2 linked regions of the Hydrogenovibrio crunogenus genome follow. The protein of the gene in region 2 interacts with the protein of the main gene of each other region in a pairwise test. Links are inferred from orthologs where the notes say so. Each region holds a gene or a part of one and is shown on either strand. Other genes may lie near its edges. The genes, in order: eno and rpe.

Evidence for each region.
Region 1: the proteins of rpe (region 2) and eno interact in binary tests that used the Escherichia coli proteins (3 or more experiments, as listed by UniProt). The link is inferred for Hydrogenovibrio crunogenus from one-to-one orthologs.

What each region holds. Positions count from the first base shown.
Region 1 is NZ_CP032096.1:1,383,256-1,391,012, reverse strand. Bases 1-2,988 are described here. They hold eno (phosphopyruvate hydratase), read left to right. Parts: upstream 1-848; coding sequence 849-2,129; downstream 2,130-2,988. Other genes in these bases: GHNINEIG_RS06650 (Smr/MutS family protein), read right to left, coding at 2,520-2,988; GHNINEIG_RS06655 (FtsB family cell division protein), read left to right, coding at 2,144-2,479; kdsA (3-deoxy-8-phosphooctulonate synthase), read left to right, coding at 1-693. Outside these bases: more of GHNINEIG_RS06650, read right to left, coding at 2,989-3,059; 5'/3'-nucleotidase SurE, read left to right, coding at 3,117-3,872; GHNINEIG_RS06640 (protein-L-isoaspartate(D-aspartate) O-methyltransferase), read left to right, coding at 3,869-4,567; GHNINEIG_RS06635 (YqaA family protein), read left to right, coding at 4,595-5,173; GHNINEIG_RS06630 (LysM peptidoglycan-binding domain-containing M23 family metallopeptidase), read left to right, coding at 5,193-5,912; GHNINEIG_RS06625 (Mth938-like domain-containing protein), read right to left, coding at 5,934-6,326; alaC (alanine transaminase), read left to right, coding at 6,641-7,757. UniProt on the Escherichia coli protein: Catalyzes the reversible conversion of 2-phosphoglycerate (2-PG) into phosphoenolpyruvate (PEP). It is essential for the degradation of carbohydrates via glycolysis.
Region 2 is NZ_CP032096.1:309,081-316,672, reverse strand. The notes cover bases 1,980-4,802. They hold rpe (ribulose-phosphate 3-epimerase), read right to left. Parts: upstream 3,832-4,802; coding sequence 3,127-3,831; downstream 1,980-3,126. Other genes in these bases: GHNINEIG_RS01335 (phosphoribosylaminoimidazolesuccinocarboxamide synthase), read left to right, coding at 4,549-4,802; GHNINEIG_RS01340 (phosphate-starvation-inducible PsiE family protein), read left to right, coding at 4,112-4,534; GHNINEIG_RS01350 (phosphoglycolate phosphatase), read right to left, coding at 2,326-3,009; GHNINEIG_RS11650 (hypothetical protein), read right to left, coding at 2,153-2,299; trpE (anthranilate synthase component I), read right to left, coding at 1,980-2,160. In the rest of the region: trpD (anthranilate phosphoribosyltransferase), read right to left, coding at 1-21; GHNINEIG_RS01360 (anthranilate synthase component II), read right to left, coding at 41-634; more of trpE, read right to left, coding at 655-1,979; more of GHNINEIG_RS01335, read left to right, coding at 4,803-5,436; bioD (dethiobiotin synthase), read left to right, coding at 5,436-6,104; gspN (type II secretion system protein N), read right to left, coding at 6,112-6,876; GHNINEIG_RS01320 (type II secretion system protein M), read right to left, coding at 6,873-7,376; type II secretion system protein GspL, read right to left, coding at 7,363-7,592. UniProt on the Escherichia coli protein: Catalyzes the reversible epimerization of D-ribulose 5-phosphate to D-xylulose 5-phosphate.

The sequences.
Region 1 (7,757 bases), 1.1 Mb from region 2 along the record:
ATCTATAAGTCTTCTTATGATAAAGCCAATCGTTCTTCGACTAAAAGCTTTAGAGGGCTTGGAGTTGAAGAAGGCTTAAGAATTTTACAAAAAGTTAAAGATGAGATTGGCGTGCCCGTCTTAACGGATGTGCATGAAGACACGCCTTTAGATGAGGTTGCTTCCGTAGTGGATGTTATGCAAACACCGGCTTTTCTGGTACGTCAAACCAATTTTATCCAAAATGTGTGTCGACAAGGATTGCCAGTCAATATCAAAAAAGGGCAGTTTCAAGCACCTTGGGATATGGACCAGGTGGTTGCAAAAGCACGTGAAGTCGGTAATGATCAAATTATGGTCTGTGATCGAGGAACTTCTTTTGGTTATAACACCTTAATTTCAGACATGCGAGGGCTGGCATCTATGAGACAAACAGGATGCCCTGTCGTCTTTGACGCAACGCATTCCGTACAGCAACCTGGTGGCCAAGGAACCACTTCAGGCGGGCAAAGGGAAATGGTGCCTGTGCTTGCTCGTGCTGCGATTGCAGCTGGGATTTCTGGCGTCTTTATGGAAACGCACCCCGATCCGGAAAATGCATTGTCAGATGGGCCTAATATGTGGCCTATCAACCGTTTGAAGCCGTTGCTAGAAACAATGAAAGAATTAGATGAGGTTGTTAAAAGACACGGCTTCATTGAAGATCAATCGTAATAAGGTTTTTTAAAGGTAGGTATTTATTTGTCATCCTTTTGCCATACAAGCATATTAAACTGATATTGGTCTGTTAACCAAATAATAGTCTCGGCGGGAATTTGCTGAGTAAACTTCAAAGAATTTAGAATAAAAGTAAATAGGAAAATAATCATATGTCATTGATTAAGGATATCAAAGCTCGTCAAGTAATTGATTCTCGTGGTAACCCCACTGTTGAAGCGGATGTGATTTTAGACGATGGTTCTAAAGGTCGTGGTATTTCACCTTCTGGTGCATCAACAGGCTCTCGTGAAGCAATTGAACTGAGAGATGGTGATAAGTCTAAATTTGGTGGTAAAGGTGTACTGAAAGCAGTGAATAACATTAACACTGAAATCAGAGACTTGTTGATTGGTAAAGAAGCAACCGACCAGGCAGCCATTGATAATGCAATGATTGCATTAGATGGAACTGAGAACAAAGCGCGATTAGGTGCCAATGCAATCTTGGCTGTTTCAATCGCAGTTGCACAGGCAGCAGCACAGTCAAAAGGGTTGCCATTGTATGCTTATCTAAAAACAGATGATTATAAAATGCCGGTACCAATGATGAATATCATCAATGGTGGTGAACATGCTGATAACTCGGTCGATTTCCAAGAGTTCATGATTATGCCTGTGGGCGCACCAACTATGTCTGAAGCGATTCGCTATGGTGCTGAAATCTTCCATGCTTTGAAGAAAGTATTGCATGATAAAGGCTATAACACTGCGGTAGGTGATGAAGGTGGTTTTGCGCCAGATCTTAAGTCTAACGAAGAAGCCATTACGGTGATTTTAGAAGCCATTGATGCAGCAGGTTACAAAGCTGGTGAAGATATCATGATTGCTATGGATGCAGCCTCATCAGAATTATATAAAGATGGTAAATACTTCCTAGGATCAGAGAACAAAACACTGTCATCTAAAGAAATGGTTGATTTGCTTTCTGACTGGGTAACTAAATACCCAATCATTTCGATTGAAGATGGTTTGGACGAGTCTGACTGGGATGGCTTTAAGTACCAAACAGAAAAAGACGGTAAGCGTCTACAGATTGTTGGGGATGACTTGTTTGTAACCAACCCTAAAATCCTCAAAGAAGGGATTGAAAAAGGGATTGCAAACTCGATCCTGATTAAAATCAATCAGATTGGGACGTTAACTGAAACATTCGAAGCGATTCAAATGGCGAAAGATGCCGGTTATACTGCAGTTGTATCACATCGTTCCGGTGAAACAGAAGACACGGTTATTGCAGACATTGCGGTTGCAACGGGAGCGGGCCAAATCAAAACAGGTTCTTTGTCTCGAACAGACCGTATTGCTAAATATAACCAATTGATTCGTATTGAAGAAGAGCTTGGTTCAAAAGCCGTTTATCCTGGTAAAGATGCTTTTTACAATCTTAAGTAATCAAGGATAAAGGTGTGAAAGCAATTTACATTGTTCTCGCCGTTTTTATTCTGATTTTACAAATTCGCTTATTGTCCTCCGATGGAGGCGTAGGCGAATTGCTTTCCTTACAAAATAAGCTCGATGAGCTTCATGTCAAAATTGATGCCTTAGAAGATAACAATGCCTTGCTTAGAAAAGAGGTGCAAGACTTACAGTCAAGTACTGAAGCAATTGAAACGATTGCAAGACAAAAGTTGGGTATGATTGCTAAAGACGAGGCATTTATTAAAGTGATTGAATTACCCAAAAACACAGATCCGGGTAGTTTAGATCGTCCTGATGATAAAGCAGAACAGAGTCAAGAATAACCCTTCAGAGTTGATTGAAGCGTTTGAATTGGTTTTGAGTTCAGCTCTTCTTTTTTAAAAAGACATATACCGCTCCAGTACCGCCATCTTTAGGTTGGGCACTACAATAAGCGAGCACCTGTGGTACTTGTGGGAGTCTTTGATTAACCAAGTTTTTTAGAATGGGGAAGTCGGTTTTTGAATTGTATCCTTTTCCATGAACAATGATAAGGTAACGAGCCTGTTGTTGTATGGCGTCGGTTAAAAAATCTTTCAAAATTTTATCAGCTTGCTCTTCGGTGTAGCCGTGCAAGTCTAGTTGCCAATGGGTATGAAATTTTCCGTTTTTTAAACGCTTCATGTCCTGACTATGCACACTGGGTTGCTGATATGTTAAGCTTTCATGCGCTGTTACTTGCGAAAAAGAGGTTTCTATTGAGTGGCCATAAGGCGATTTGTCGTTCAAAGAGGGCTGTCGGCGTACTTTAGGTTTGAGCGATGAAGTTTGATGTGAAACCACTTTTTTGTCTTGGTTAAGTTTTTGCACACCTTGGACGGCTTCAGCAAATAAGGATTTATCTTCATCTGAAATATTAGACATACTATAATTGTTCAATCATAAAACAAATAAAATATTCTACCCTAACTAAGTAATTATATGAAAATCTTATTATCCAATGATGATGGTTATAAAGCCCCAGGGATTCAAGCTTTATGGCACTGCTTGAAGGAACTGAATCTGCACTCTGAACTGAGGCTGATTGCACCGGATCGAAACCGCAGTGCAGCCAGCAACTCTTTGACCTTAATGGAACCTTTACGGATCACTGATCATGGTGATGATATTTACAGTGTGAATGGGACACCAACTGATTGTGTTCACTTAGGCATTAATGGTGCGATGGATTTCCAGCCGGATATGGTGGTTTCTGGCATTAATGCCGGCGCCAACATGGGAGATGATGTTCTTTATTCGGGCACGGTCGCTGCGGCTACGGAAGGGCGGTTTTTAGGAAAACCTTCGATTGCCGTTTCTCTTTGCGGGCAACAGCACTTTGAGACAGCCAGCCAAGTTATGCTGGAGTTGTTTAAAAACTTTCATGAACTACCATTGGACAGCTCAACCATTTTAAACATCAATGTGCCGGATATTCCTTATGAGTCTTTAAAAGGTATTCAAATTACGCGTTTAGGTAAGCGACACTGCTCTGAAAAAGTGGTCACCACGCAAGACCCTAGAGGTAATCAAATATACTGGGTTGGACCTGCCGGTCAGGCTGAAGATGCATCAGAAGGTACAGATTTTCATGCAGTCGAAAACGGCTATGCCTCTATCACTCCTTTAAAGATTGACCTGACTCACTATGAAATGCAGGCTGTTTTAAAAGGCTGGTTTGAGAATAAAGTTGTATGAGTATTTTACAAGATCCGGTTCATTACCCGAATCCAGCCTATGAGGCCAACCAAGGGGTTGGAATGACCTCACAGCGTACTCGGAACCGGCTGGTTGAGCGATTAATCTTTTTAGGTATTACTGATCCTGACGTTCTGAATGCGGTGAGGGTGACACCTCGTCATTTGTTTTTAGATGAAGCCATGGCCAGCCGAGCTTATGAAGACACCGCGCTGCCGATTGGGTATTCACAGACCATTTCACAACCTTGGGTTGTGGCCAAAATGACGTCCTGGTTAAATGCTAAAGGATCCTTGAACAGGGTATTGGATATCGGAACAGGTTCTGGGTATCAAGCAGCCATCTTAGCTTTACTGGCTCAACAGGTGTATACGATCGAACGGATTGAGCCGCTTTTAATCAGAGCGGAACAGGTTTTAAAAAAACTTGAACTTGAAAATGTTATGTTTTCGCTAGCGGATGGGTACTGGGGATTACCTTCTTATGCACCTTTTGATGGTATTTTGTCGGCCGCTTCTCCGGAAAGAGTGCCTGAAGAGTTGTTCGACCAACTGGTTGAAAATGGTCGATTGGTAATGCCCATTGGCTCTGAAGAGCAACTTCTATATGGTTATGTCAAAACATCCACCGGCTATACAGAAGAATGTTTGGGGGAAGTCATGTTTGTCCCAATGTTGAAAGGCATCGAGTCTTAATTAGAACTGAAATGGAAAGAAGATTGAATGAAAATTTTTACTGCTCTTTATGATCGAGCATTACTTTGGGCAAAACACCCTAAAGCCACTAAATATTTAGGAGGGATGAGTTTTGCAGAAGCCTCTTTTTTCCCGATTCCACCTGATGTGATGTTGGCACCGATGAGTCTGGCTCAACCTAATAGGGCTTATTACTTCGCATGGATTGCGACGGTGACTTCCTTGCTAGGAGGGGTATTAGGGTATGCCATCGGTTATTGGCTTTTAGATGCCATTTGGCCTATCATTGAATCATTAAATTATGTAGATAAATATCGAGCAGTTGAGCGTTTTTTTGCGGATTATGGTGTTTGGATTGTATTTTTAGCTGGCTTTAGCCCAATCCCTTATAAATTGTTTACAATTTCTGCTGGCGCGACAAGTATGTCGATTTTGCCTTTTTTGCTGGCGTCTTTTGTAGGAAGAGGCGCTCGGTTTTTTTTAGTGGCGGCATTGATGAAAATCGGTGGAGAACGCTACGAATCAAAGATTCGCCACTCAGTGGATTGGATTGGCTATGGCACGATTGCTTTAATTGTCTTTTATTTGGTGGTAAAACAGCTGTAATGGTTAAAAAGTGTAACGCATGATACAAAAATTGATCGCTGTCTTTTTATTGATTGAACTTTCCTTGATTTTAACGGGTTGTGCGCCTGCAAAATACCGTGGCTGGGATGATGGTGATATGTATTTTGAAAAAAGCAGTCGTTCTTATTCTTCTTCATCAAGTTCGAGTGGTCATTGCACTAATCCTTATGTTGTACGAAGTGGTGATACGCTCAGTGTGATAGCACAACGCTGTGGTGTTAATATGTACCAACTGGCGGATCGTAATAACCTCGTGCCTCCTTATCGGTTGTTTGTTAAACAAGAGTTAGTTATTCCATCTGGTAACACCCGTTCAACGCAGGCAATGCCTACCTCAAAAGGTCAAAAGACGGCGTTTTCCTGGCCTGTGAAAACCAAACTGAAATATGAATATGTCCCTGATCGTGCAGGTATTAATGGGTTGGTGATTTATGGCAAGCCTGGTGAAAATGTTTATGCTGTTGAAGCGGGGCATGTAGTTTACGCCGGAAATGGTATTGCCCATTACGGTAATATGGTTATTATTAAGCATGATAATGAGTATTTAACCGTCTATGCACACAACCAGACCTTGAGAGTGCGGGAAGGTATGCGAGTCGAAAAACGGCAATTAGTCGCGACGCTTGGAAAAACAGGTAGCGTTACCAAACCTCAGTTATATTTAGAAGCCCGTTATAGAGGGCGTAAGGTAGATGTGGAAAAGCTATTTTCGCAATAGTTTCCATTCGTTGAATCGGTGTTAACCTTCGGGTGAAGTGCTTTCCGATAAAATTAATGCCAGTACGACTTCTCGATCTTCAGTTGTTAAAACATTATACGTCCGGCAAGCAGCTGCATTGTCCATGACTTCAAGCCCAATTCCTTTTTGAGCACAATAAGCAAAGAACTTTGGTGCTGGAAAGGTTTGATGTTCACCTGTTCCCAAAATAATCACTTCAGGTGTCAACTCCAAAAGTTGATCCAGGTGAGATTCTGTTAGCTCTGAAATATGTTGGCAAGGCCAGTCCGTTTTTAATTCGATTTGACTTAGAAAACAACTTGAATGAACATCGATATCATTAATTTTAACCAGGCCTGGTTGATATTTTTTCACGGAGAGAATATTGGAATCTCTATGTTCGGTAAATTTCATGTATTCGCTCTTTTTTAACCACGTTTTAGCGTGATTATATCGTACATTTCAATTGACGAAAAAAAATGTTTCTGTATCATTAACAGATTAAAATCTCAACACACTTTCTGCTCTTGGAGCCTTGAACTTCGGCTAAAAATAGTTAGTAAGAAGTTTAATGTCGAGTTTTCGAATGAGTCAATTCAATCTGCTTGAAATACACGTGTTTTTATCGATTAAAAAGCAGTTTGAAAATTTTTATTCAAAAGCAGGTTAATTGCATCAGAAACTCTGATCTAAGCTCCGTAACAGAACAATTTAAAGGTTATAAATAAGTGACTGGCGACTTTCAAAGAATTAAACGGCTCCCACCTTATGTGTTTAATATTGTAGGTGATTTAAAAGCAGAAGCCCGACGTCGGGGCGAAGATATCATCGATTTTGGTATGGGGAATCCAGATCAAGATACTCCAAAACATATTGTCGACAAGTTAATTGAAGTGGTACAGCGTGAAGGTACGCATCGTTATTCAGTCTCTCAAGGGATTCCACGTTTACGAAAAGCAATTTGTAACTGGTATAAAAACAGATACGATGTCGATTTGGATATGGACACTGAAGCGGTGGTTACCATCGGTTCGAAAGAAGGCTTGGCTCATTTAGCACTGGCCACTGTTGAGAAGGGCGATACGGTATTAGTTCCTAATCCTGCATATCCGATTCATCCTTATGGATTCGTTATTGCCGGTGCTGATATTCGCCATGTCCGTATGACGCCCGATGTGGACTTTTTTGATGAACTGGAGAAAGCGATTAAAGAATCATGGCCAACGCCTAAAATGTTGGTTTTAAACTTTCCTGGTAACCCGACTACCCAAACGGTCGATTTAGAGTTTTTTGAAAAAGTCATTGCAATTGCCAAAGAACACGACATCTGGGTTATTCATGATCTAGCATATGCTGACATCGTGTTTGATGGGTATAAAGCCCCATCTATTTTAGAGGTGGAAGGAGCAAAAGACATTGCCGTTGAATTCTATACCTTGTCAAAAAGTTATAACATGCCGGGTTGGCGTGTTGGTTTTATGGTTGGAAACCCTACTTTAGTTCACGCACTCAAACGAATGAAGTCATATTTGGACTATGGAACTTTTACGCCGATTCAAGTGGCTGCGATAGCCGCATTGGAAGGGCCGCAAGAGTGTGTGCAGGAAATTTGTGACATGTATAAAGTGCGCCGAGATGTGCTATGCCAAGGACTGAATAGTATAGGTTGGGAAGTGGAACCGCCTAAGGCAACGATGTTTGTTTGGGCACCAATTCCTGAAGCATATCGTGAAATGGGATCGCTGGAATTCTCAAAAAAATTATTAACAGAAGCCAAAGTAGCCGTTTCTCCTGGTATTGGATTTGGAGATTACGGGGATGACTATGTCCGCTTTGGTTTGATTG
Region 2 (7,592 bases):
CAGCGCATCTCGTAATTGCATAAGCGATCCTAGTATCAAATTATGGTCGTTGATCTTTCTGTTCTAAAAAATTCTTTAACATCGCATGACCTTGTTCGGTCAAAATCGATTCGGGATGAAATTGAACCCCTTCAATTGGCAAAGAGACATGGCGCACTCCCATGATCTCGTCAACCCCGCCTTGTTTGCATTGTGTCCAAGCCGTTACTTCCAAACAGTCGGGTAATGTTTCCTGCTCTAGCACCAAAGAATGGTAACGCGTTGTTTCGACCGGGTTCTGCAATCCTCTGAACACGCCCATATCATGATGATAAACAGGAGACGTTTTTCCATGCATCACTTCTTTGGCTCGGATCACGTTGGCACCAAATGCTTGCCCTATGCTTTGATGCCCCAAACACACGCCTAAAATCGGAATTTTACCGGCAAAGTGTTGGATTGCGGCAATTGAAATACCTGCTTCATTCGGTGTACATGGACCGGGGGAGATAACCAGGTAATCCGGTTTCATTTTTTCGATGGCTTCAATCGTAATTTGGTCGTTACGATACACTTCCACTTCCTGACCTAACTCACCGAAATATTGCACCAAGTTATAGGTAAAAGAATCGTAATTATCAATCATCAGTAACATAACTTTTTATCCTTTTCCTATTAACGATGTCCAGCATCTGGGTTATCGGTTTTGAGGCCTTTGGTCACAAATTCAGCGGCTTTAAAAATCGCGCGCCCTTTATTCATGGTTTCATCCCATTCTGACTGTGGTACCGAATCCGCCACGACTCCGGCACCGGCTTGCACAAACAGGCGCCCATCTTTTATCACCGCGGTTCGAATGGCAATGGCAGTATCCATATTGCCATGCCAACCCAGATAACCGACCGCGCCTGCATACACCCCTCGTTTAACCGGCTCTAATTCATCGATAATTTCCATCGCTCGAATTTTCGGCGCACCAGAAACTGTGCCCGCCGGGAAGGTAGCTCGCAGCACATCAATCGACGACATGCCTGGTTTGGCTTGACCATTGACGTTTGACACAATATGCATCACATGAGAATAACGCTCAACAATCATTTTTTCAGTTAACTCAACCGAACCGACATTGGCAATACGACCGACATCATTCCGGCCAAGATCAATCAACATCAAGTGCTCTGCCAATTCTTTCGGGTCGGACAACAAATCCTCTTCCAAAGCCTGATCTTTTTCCGGTGTCAAACCTCGCCGACGTGTACCGGCAATCGGGCGGACTGTAACGGTATTGTCTTCCAAACGAACCAGAATTTCAGGCGAGGAACCGACAATCTGTAAGTCACCCAAATCTAAAAAGAACATATACGGTGACGGGTTCAAATATCGGAGTGCACGATAGAGATCAATCGGTGCCGCATCAAAATCTACCGACATTTGCTGAGAGATCACGACCTGCATTGCGTCTCCCGCTAAAATATATTCTTTAATTTTAGCAACGGCTTGCTTAAAGGCTTCCTCTCCAAAACTGGAAACAAAGTCCTGTTCGGTTAAAATCGTCTCTTTCGGTAAATCATTCGGAACCGACATCGGTTGCTGAATCAACTCAGCGATTTCAGCCACGCGTGCTTCGGCTTTTGAATAGGCATTTTTCTGACTTAAGTCAGCATGTACGATGACATGAACCTGTCCACTCAGGTTGTCAAATACAACAATTTCTTCAGACACTAACAGCTGAATATCCGGAGCTTGAATATCATCTTTTTCCGGCTCTGATGCCTGTAGACGACTCTCGACATATCGAATGGTGTCATAACCAAAATAGCCCACCAGCCCACCAGTAAACGCCGGCAGACCTGGCTGATGGAAGACTTTAAAGCGAGACTGAAAAGCTTCGATCCATGCTAGTGGATCTTCAGAGACTTGTTGTTCTACAACCTTTTCGCCGTCCAACACCGTGATTTGCTGACCTTTAATCACCAAGCGTTTCGAGCAAGGTAAGCCGATAATGGAGTAACGCCCCCATTTATCCCCGCCTTGTACGGATTCAAACAAATAGCTTTGGGGCTGATTCGCCACCTTATGATAAACACTCAATGGCGTATCATAGTCAGACAAAATAGTCCGCATCACCGGCGCGGTTTTATACCCCTGATCAAATAAGGCGGTAAAATGTGTATCATTCATTTTTTTCCCCTTCCGCCGTTGATGCTAGAGCGGTCTTGCGCTCAAATCTTTTAAGCTGAATCGTTTGGTAGAGACCTGAAAAAGAACACCAGAAAGGCTTCGCCAGCACTGTCAAAAAGGCTTTTAAAAACGATTTCATTTCAGGTCACTCTCCTTGCTTAATGATTATTTAGCCGCTAAGTAATTTGGCAATTCCATAAAAGAATCCATAACGGCATCCGGTTCATAGTTTCGAATATCTTCACCATGATTATACCCATAAGTCATGCAGAAAATATGGAAGCCAGCCGCACGAGCTGCTTTCACATCAGACTTTGAATCACCGATCATCAAAGCATTTTCCGGTGATACCCCTAATAATTCCGCAGCATGCAGCAAAGGCATAGGATGTGGTTTTTTCTCTTCACAGGTATCGCCGGAAACCACGACTTCAAAAGAATCGTAAAGTCCTTTGTCTTTCAGAAGCGGAATGGTAAAAGCGGCGGCTTTGTTCGTCACACAGGCCACACGGTAGCCTTGTGCTTTCATCCACTCAATTCCCTCAACGACGCCCTCATAAACACAACTGCGTTTAGAAGTATTTTCTTTATAAAGCTCAAGGTAAATAGGGTATGCCTTCTCCATCAACGCTTGATCCGGCATACCATCGACAGAGTTAATCAACGCTCTTTCAACAAGACGCTGAACACCATTTCCTACCCAATTGCGCACCGCTGCTTCGCCCCGGACAGGCATATCAAGCTGCTTCATCATTTCGTCAACGCAATAAGCCAAATCCGGCACACTGTCAATTAAGGTTCCATCTAGGTCAATCAAGATGAACCCAGGTTTTATTTTTTCTTGCGACATAGTTTTTCCAATGTATTAATCAGGTTATCCAACCCATTCTTTTACTTTTATTAGAACGACAAAACGCCAGCGTTGACTGGCGTTTATTGAATCATTCAGCGCTTTAGCTCAAAAGGATTAAGCCTTAGCAAGCTCATCGCGCATTTGCTGGATAACCGTATCATAACGGTTTGCATCACTTGCATTTGCCTTACCGAAGATACCTGAACCAGAAACAAACGTATCACAACCGGCTGCAGCAACTTCTGCGATATTTTCAACTTTAACACCGCCATCAATTTCCAAGCGAATATCACGACCAGACTCATCAATCATCTTACGTGCCGCTTTTAGCTTTTCCAACGCTTGAGGAATAAAGGCTTGGCCACCAAACCCAGGGTTAACAGACATGATTAGAATCATGTCAATCTTATCCATCACGTGCTCAAGGTAACTTAGAGACGTTCCTGGGTTAAAGACCAAACCAGCTTGACAGCCTTCTGCTTTAATTAACTGTAACGAACGATCAATATGCTCAGATGCTTCTGGATGGAACGTAATGATGTCCGCACCGGCAGATGCAAAGTCACCAATCAAACGATCGACTGGCTTCACCATCAAATGCACATCAATCGGTGCTTTCACGTCTTCTTTAACCATGAAGTTCTTCAAAGACTCACAGACCAATGGCCCGATGGTCAGGTTAGGAACATAATGATTATCCATTACATCGAAGTGAACCACGTCTGCGCCAGCAGCGATGACATCTTTGACATCGGTTCCAAGTTGAGCGAAATCAGCTGATAGAATTGACGGCGCAATCCAGTTTTCTTTCTTAGCCATTTTTAGAATCCTTTTTAAGAAACAAATTAAATTGCAGGCATTTTACCAGACTCCTTGTTTTTTTAAAAAGAAAACATCATTTTAGCTCATTGTCTGCAGTGGGCTTTTCAAGGTACTATCAAAAATCTGATTTTCCAGGAAGGACAAAGTTTATAAAACTCTCTCCTAAACGGTTTATTTTAAGATAAAATTCGTGCGTAAGCGCCCGTTTCAATGAAATGGGATAAGCACTAAAGTTTCTACTTTTAGTTTGTCTGTTAAAGTAAAAAGAGGTTTCGGCATGGACCAGTACCCTGCAGTAAGAGGAATCAAACGAAGTATTCGCATGAGTGAGATCGTTGGTCTCATCATTATTGCCATCGCCACCGTCATTGCGGGGATCCAAGAAGTCTGGGTCATGATAGAGAATATGAGAGTCACACTGGGTGACTTACTTTTGCTTTTTCTTTACCTTGAAGTGCTAGCGATGGTCGCGATCTACATGGACTCAGGGAAACTGCCCATACGATTTCCGATGTACATCGCCATTATTGCCCTCGCCCGTTATCTGATACTGGACATGAAAAATCTCACCGAATGGGAGATGATTGCGGTGGCTACCACCATGCTGATGATTGCCGCAGCGGTCATTATTTTACGATATGGACATTTGAAACTGCCCTACTCCGACAGAAAACAGCTTGAAGACAACCTAAAGAAATAACTGGAAGAGATTGTATGCAACCACTTTTCGAATCAAATTTAACCAGCTTGCCTTTGATCAACAAAGGGAAAGTACGCGATTTATATGACATTGATGAGAATCACTTACTCATTGTCACCACTGATCGAATTTCCGCATTTGATGTGGTGTTGCCAACGCCTATTCCAGGAAAAGGGCGTATTCTGACGGAAACCGCACAGTTCTGGATGAAAAAAGCCAGCCACATTCTGCCAAACCAATTAGCAGATGACATGCAACTTGCCGATGTGCTGACACCAGATGAACTTCTTCAATTGGATGGTCGAGGCATGATTGTGCGCAAACTGAAGCCTCTACCAGTTGAAGCCATTGTGCGCGGTTATTTAGTCGGTTCGGGCTGGAAAGAATACAAAAAGACACAAACGGTCTGTGGCATCGACCTGCCTAAGGGGCTCAAAAAAGCGCAGCAACTCCCTGAACCACTGTTTACCCCGTCAACAAAAGCGGAAATAGGAGATCATGATGAAAACATCTCCTTTGAAGAAGTGGTTAAATTAATTGGCGAAGAAAAAGCACAAAAGGTGAAGGAATACAGCTTAGCACTTTACAAAATGGCGGCTGAGTTTGCCGCTGAACGCGGCATTATTATCGCTGATACCAAATTTGAATTCGGTGAAGATGAACACGGTGTCATCCACTTAATTGATGAAGCCCTAACACCTGATAGTTCTCGCTTCTGGCCAGCAAAAACCTACCAAGTCGGCAAAAACCCAGACAGTTTTGACAAACAATATATTCGTGATTATTTAGAATCGTTGGACTGGGACAAAACTGCTCCAGGCCCTGAGCTACCTGAAGAGGTTGTGGACATGACTTTCCAGAAATATCAAGAAGCGCAAGCACGTTTAATGGAAAATCCGTAATGCCTTTCTCGAGTTTTCTTCATTATTTCAAAACCACCCAACCCGGTGGTTTTTTTATAACCGGAACAGATACCGATATTGGTAAAACATTTGTCAGTTGTACCATTGCGCAGTATTTGCTGAAAAAACAACCAGGCCTGGTCATTTCTCCACGCAAACCGATTGCATCTGGCGCATTAAGGGATCAAAACGGAGAACTGTATTCTGAAGATGCTGTCCAGCTTCACCAAGCCTGCGAAAGTCAGGAATCTCTCCAGACAGTCTGCCCTTACCTTCTTGAGCCTGCTATTTCACCAGCCAGAGCGATTGCGCAAGCCAAACAAACCATCACCATTCATGATCTTGCCTTAGCGAGCGAAGTTCCTCAACAAACCGTAGCATTTGTTGAAGGCGCGGGAGGTATTTACTCTCCTCTAGCATCAGACGGTCTCAATATTGACCTTGCAAAGCAACTTGGCTATCCGGTCATTCTAGTCGTTGGCAACCGATTAGGGTGCTTAAACCATGCTTTGCTTAGCATCAATGCGATTGAAAATGCCGGGTTAGAAATTGCTCACATTTTTGTAAATAACTTATCTGATCAAAGCGATCTTGAAAACGTTACAGACCTAGAGTCGCTCACCTCACACCCTGTCAGCTTAGTTCCATATCAAGCTCAAACCAGCTAACCCCTACTTACCAGCGACCGGTATTTTTTAAAACCGCTTTATTGGGGGCCGTTTTTTGCATCATAACCCCTCCCCAGCTTGGAAAGCTTTGCGGGGTTTTCGACGTCAAGACTAGATTATTCTGAAAACGGTGATTCGCCGTCACAAGACTGGTTCCTGTCAATTGCCAGCCCTTGCCTGTTCCATTTAAGCGCAATGTCATCGCCTCACTGTTTAGTTCTGGCGTGACTTTCAACAAGGGTAAATGAATCCCCATCAGATCGAAATCGACTAACACCATTTGCCCTTTAAGATGATTTGGCCAAGCCTCGCCACGACTTAAGCTCGCCTGAGCAAGCGCAGATGATACGTCTTTAAGAACCACATCGCCTTCCGCCGCCTGCAATATGGAAGCAGATTTAAATAGGTTGGAAAGATAAGACAAACTGAAAGTTCCGTTCATATTCTTCACGGCGACCTCGGTTGTGTCCGCCGATACCTGTGCTTCAAGATGTGCTTTCGGTGCACTGAGCTTCAGGTTAAGCACTAAGGATCCGGTTACCAGACCAACCGGATGCCACTGCCATTCAACTGTCCCTACCGGCCTATGCTGCCAAGATATTTTTGCCTTGCCTTGCCACCAAAGACCATCGACTTCTGACATCGTCATTGGTTTAGGTAAGCTTTGTTTAACCCAACTATGCTGAGCCACCCAGCTGGCAGGGAAGTGCCAAATAAGCGACAAAAGCGTCACACTTAAAAATAAAACAATGACTCCAGTCCAGCGCTTCATTTAGGTACCTCAAAAATTACTTTTGCCGTCACAATTCCCGGCTGCAAAGGCTTTAGGTCCGCCGAAAAAGCAATGAGTCCTTGCTGTTCTTGTTGAGATAACCAACGAAATAACCGTGGCGCGTTCACTTCTTTAAAGTCAACCACGACTTTTTGCCCTTGTGTTTCAATATGTTCGATTTTTTGAAAGAGATTCATTTCCCGCAGCTGAGTCTGAATGAATTGCATTAACGCTTCTGTGGTTTTCAATGTAGACGCAGGTAAGACCGGCGCTCGCTGGGCAACTTTAGGTAATTGTTCATTGAGCCATTCCCACTTTTGCTGGCTTAGCGCCAGTTTTTGCTGTGCTTGCTGCTTGACATGCTCACTTGGTAGCCAAATTAAAAAATACAAGATGGCACACAATAAAACTCCGCCCAATACCACAATAGCTCGTTGATCCCGTTGAGAAAACCCTTTCCATACCTGCAAGATTGTCTGTTTAAGGTTATCGAATTCCATCAATTACCATCTCCGCTTGAACTTGGTTGGGTTGCATACTGTTAATTTTAAGTGTCAACACGACTTTATTTTTTAGCGCCTCTGATAACGCTTGCAAGGAATTGTTATCGGGTGAATCCAAAGACAAACTCAATCGTTGGTTTTGCCATTCAAAGGCCTTTATTTCAACTTTTGGAACTTGTTTAAAAGCCGATTCGACAAGCTTCGCTAATTGTG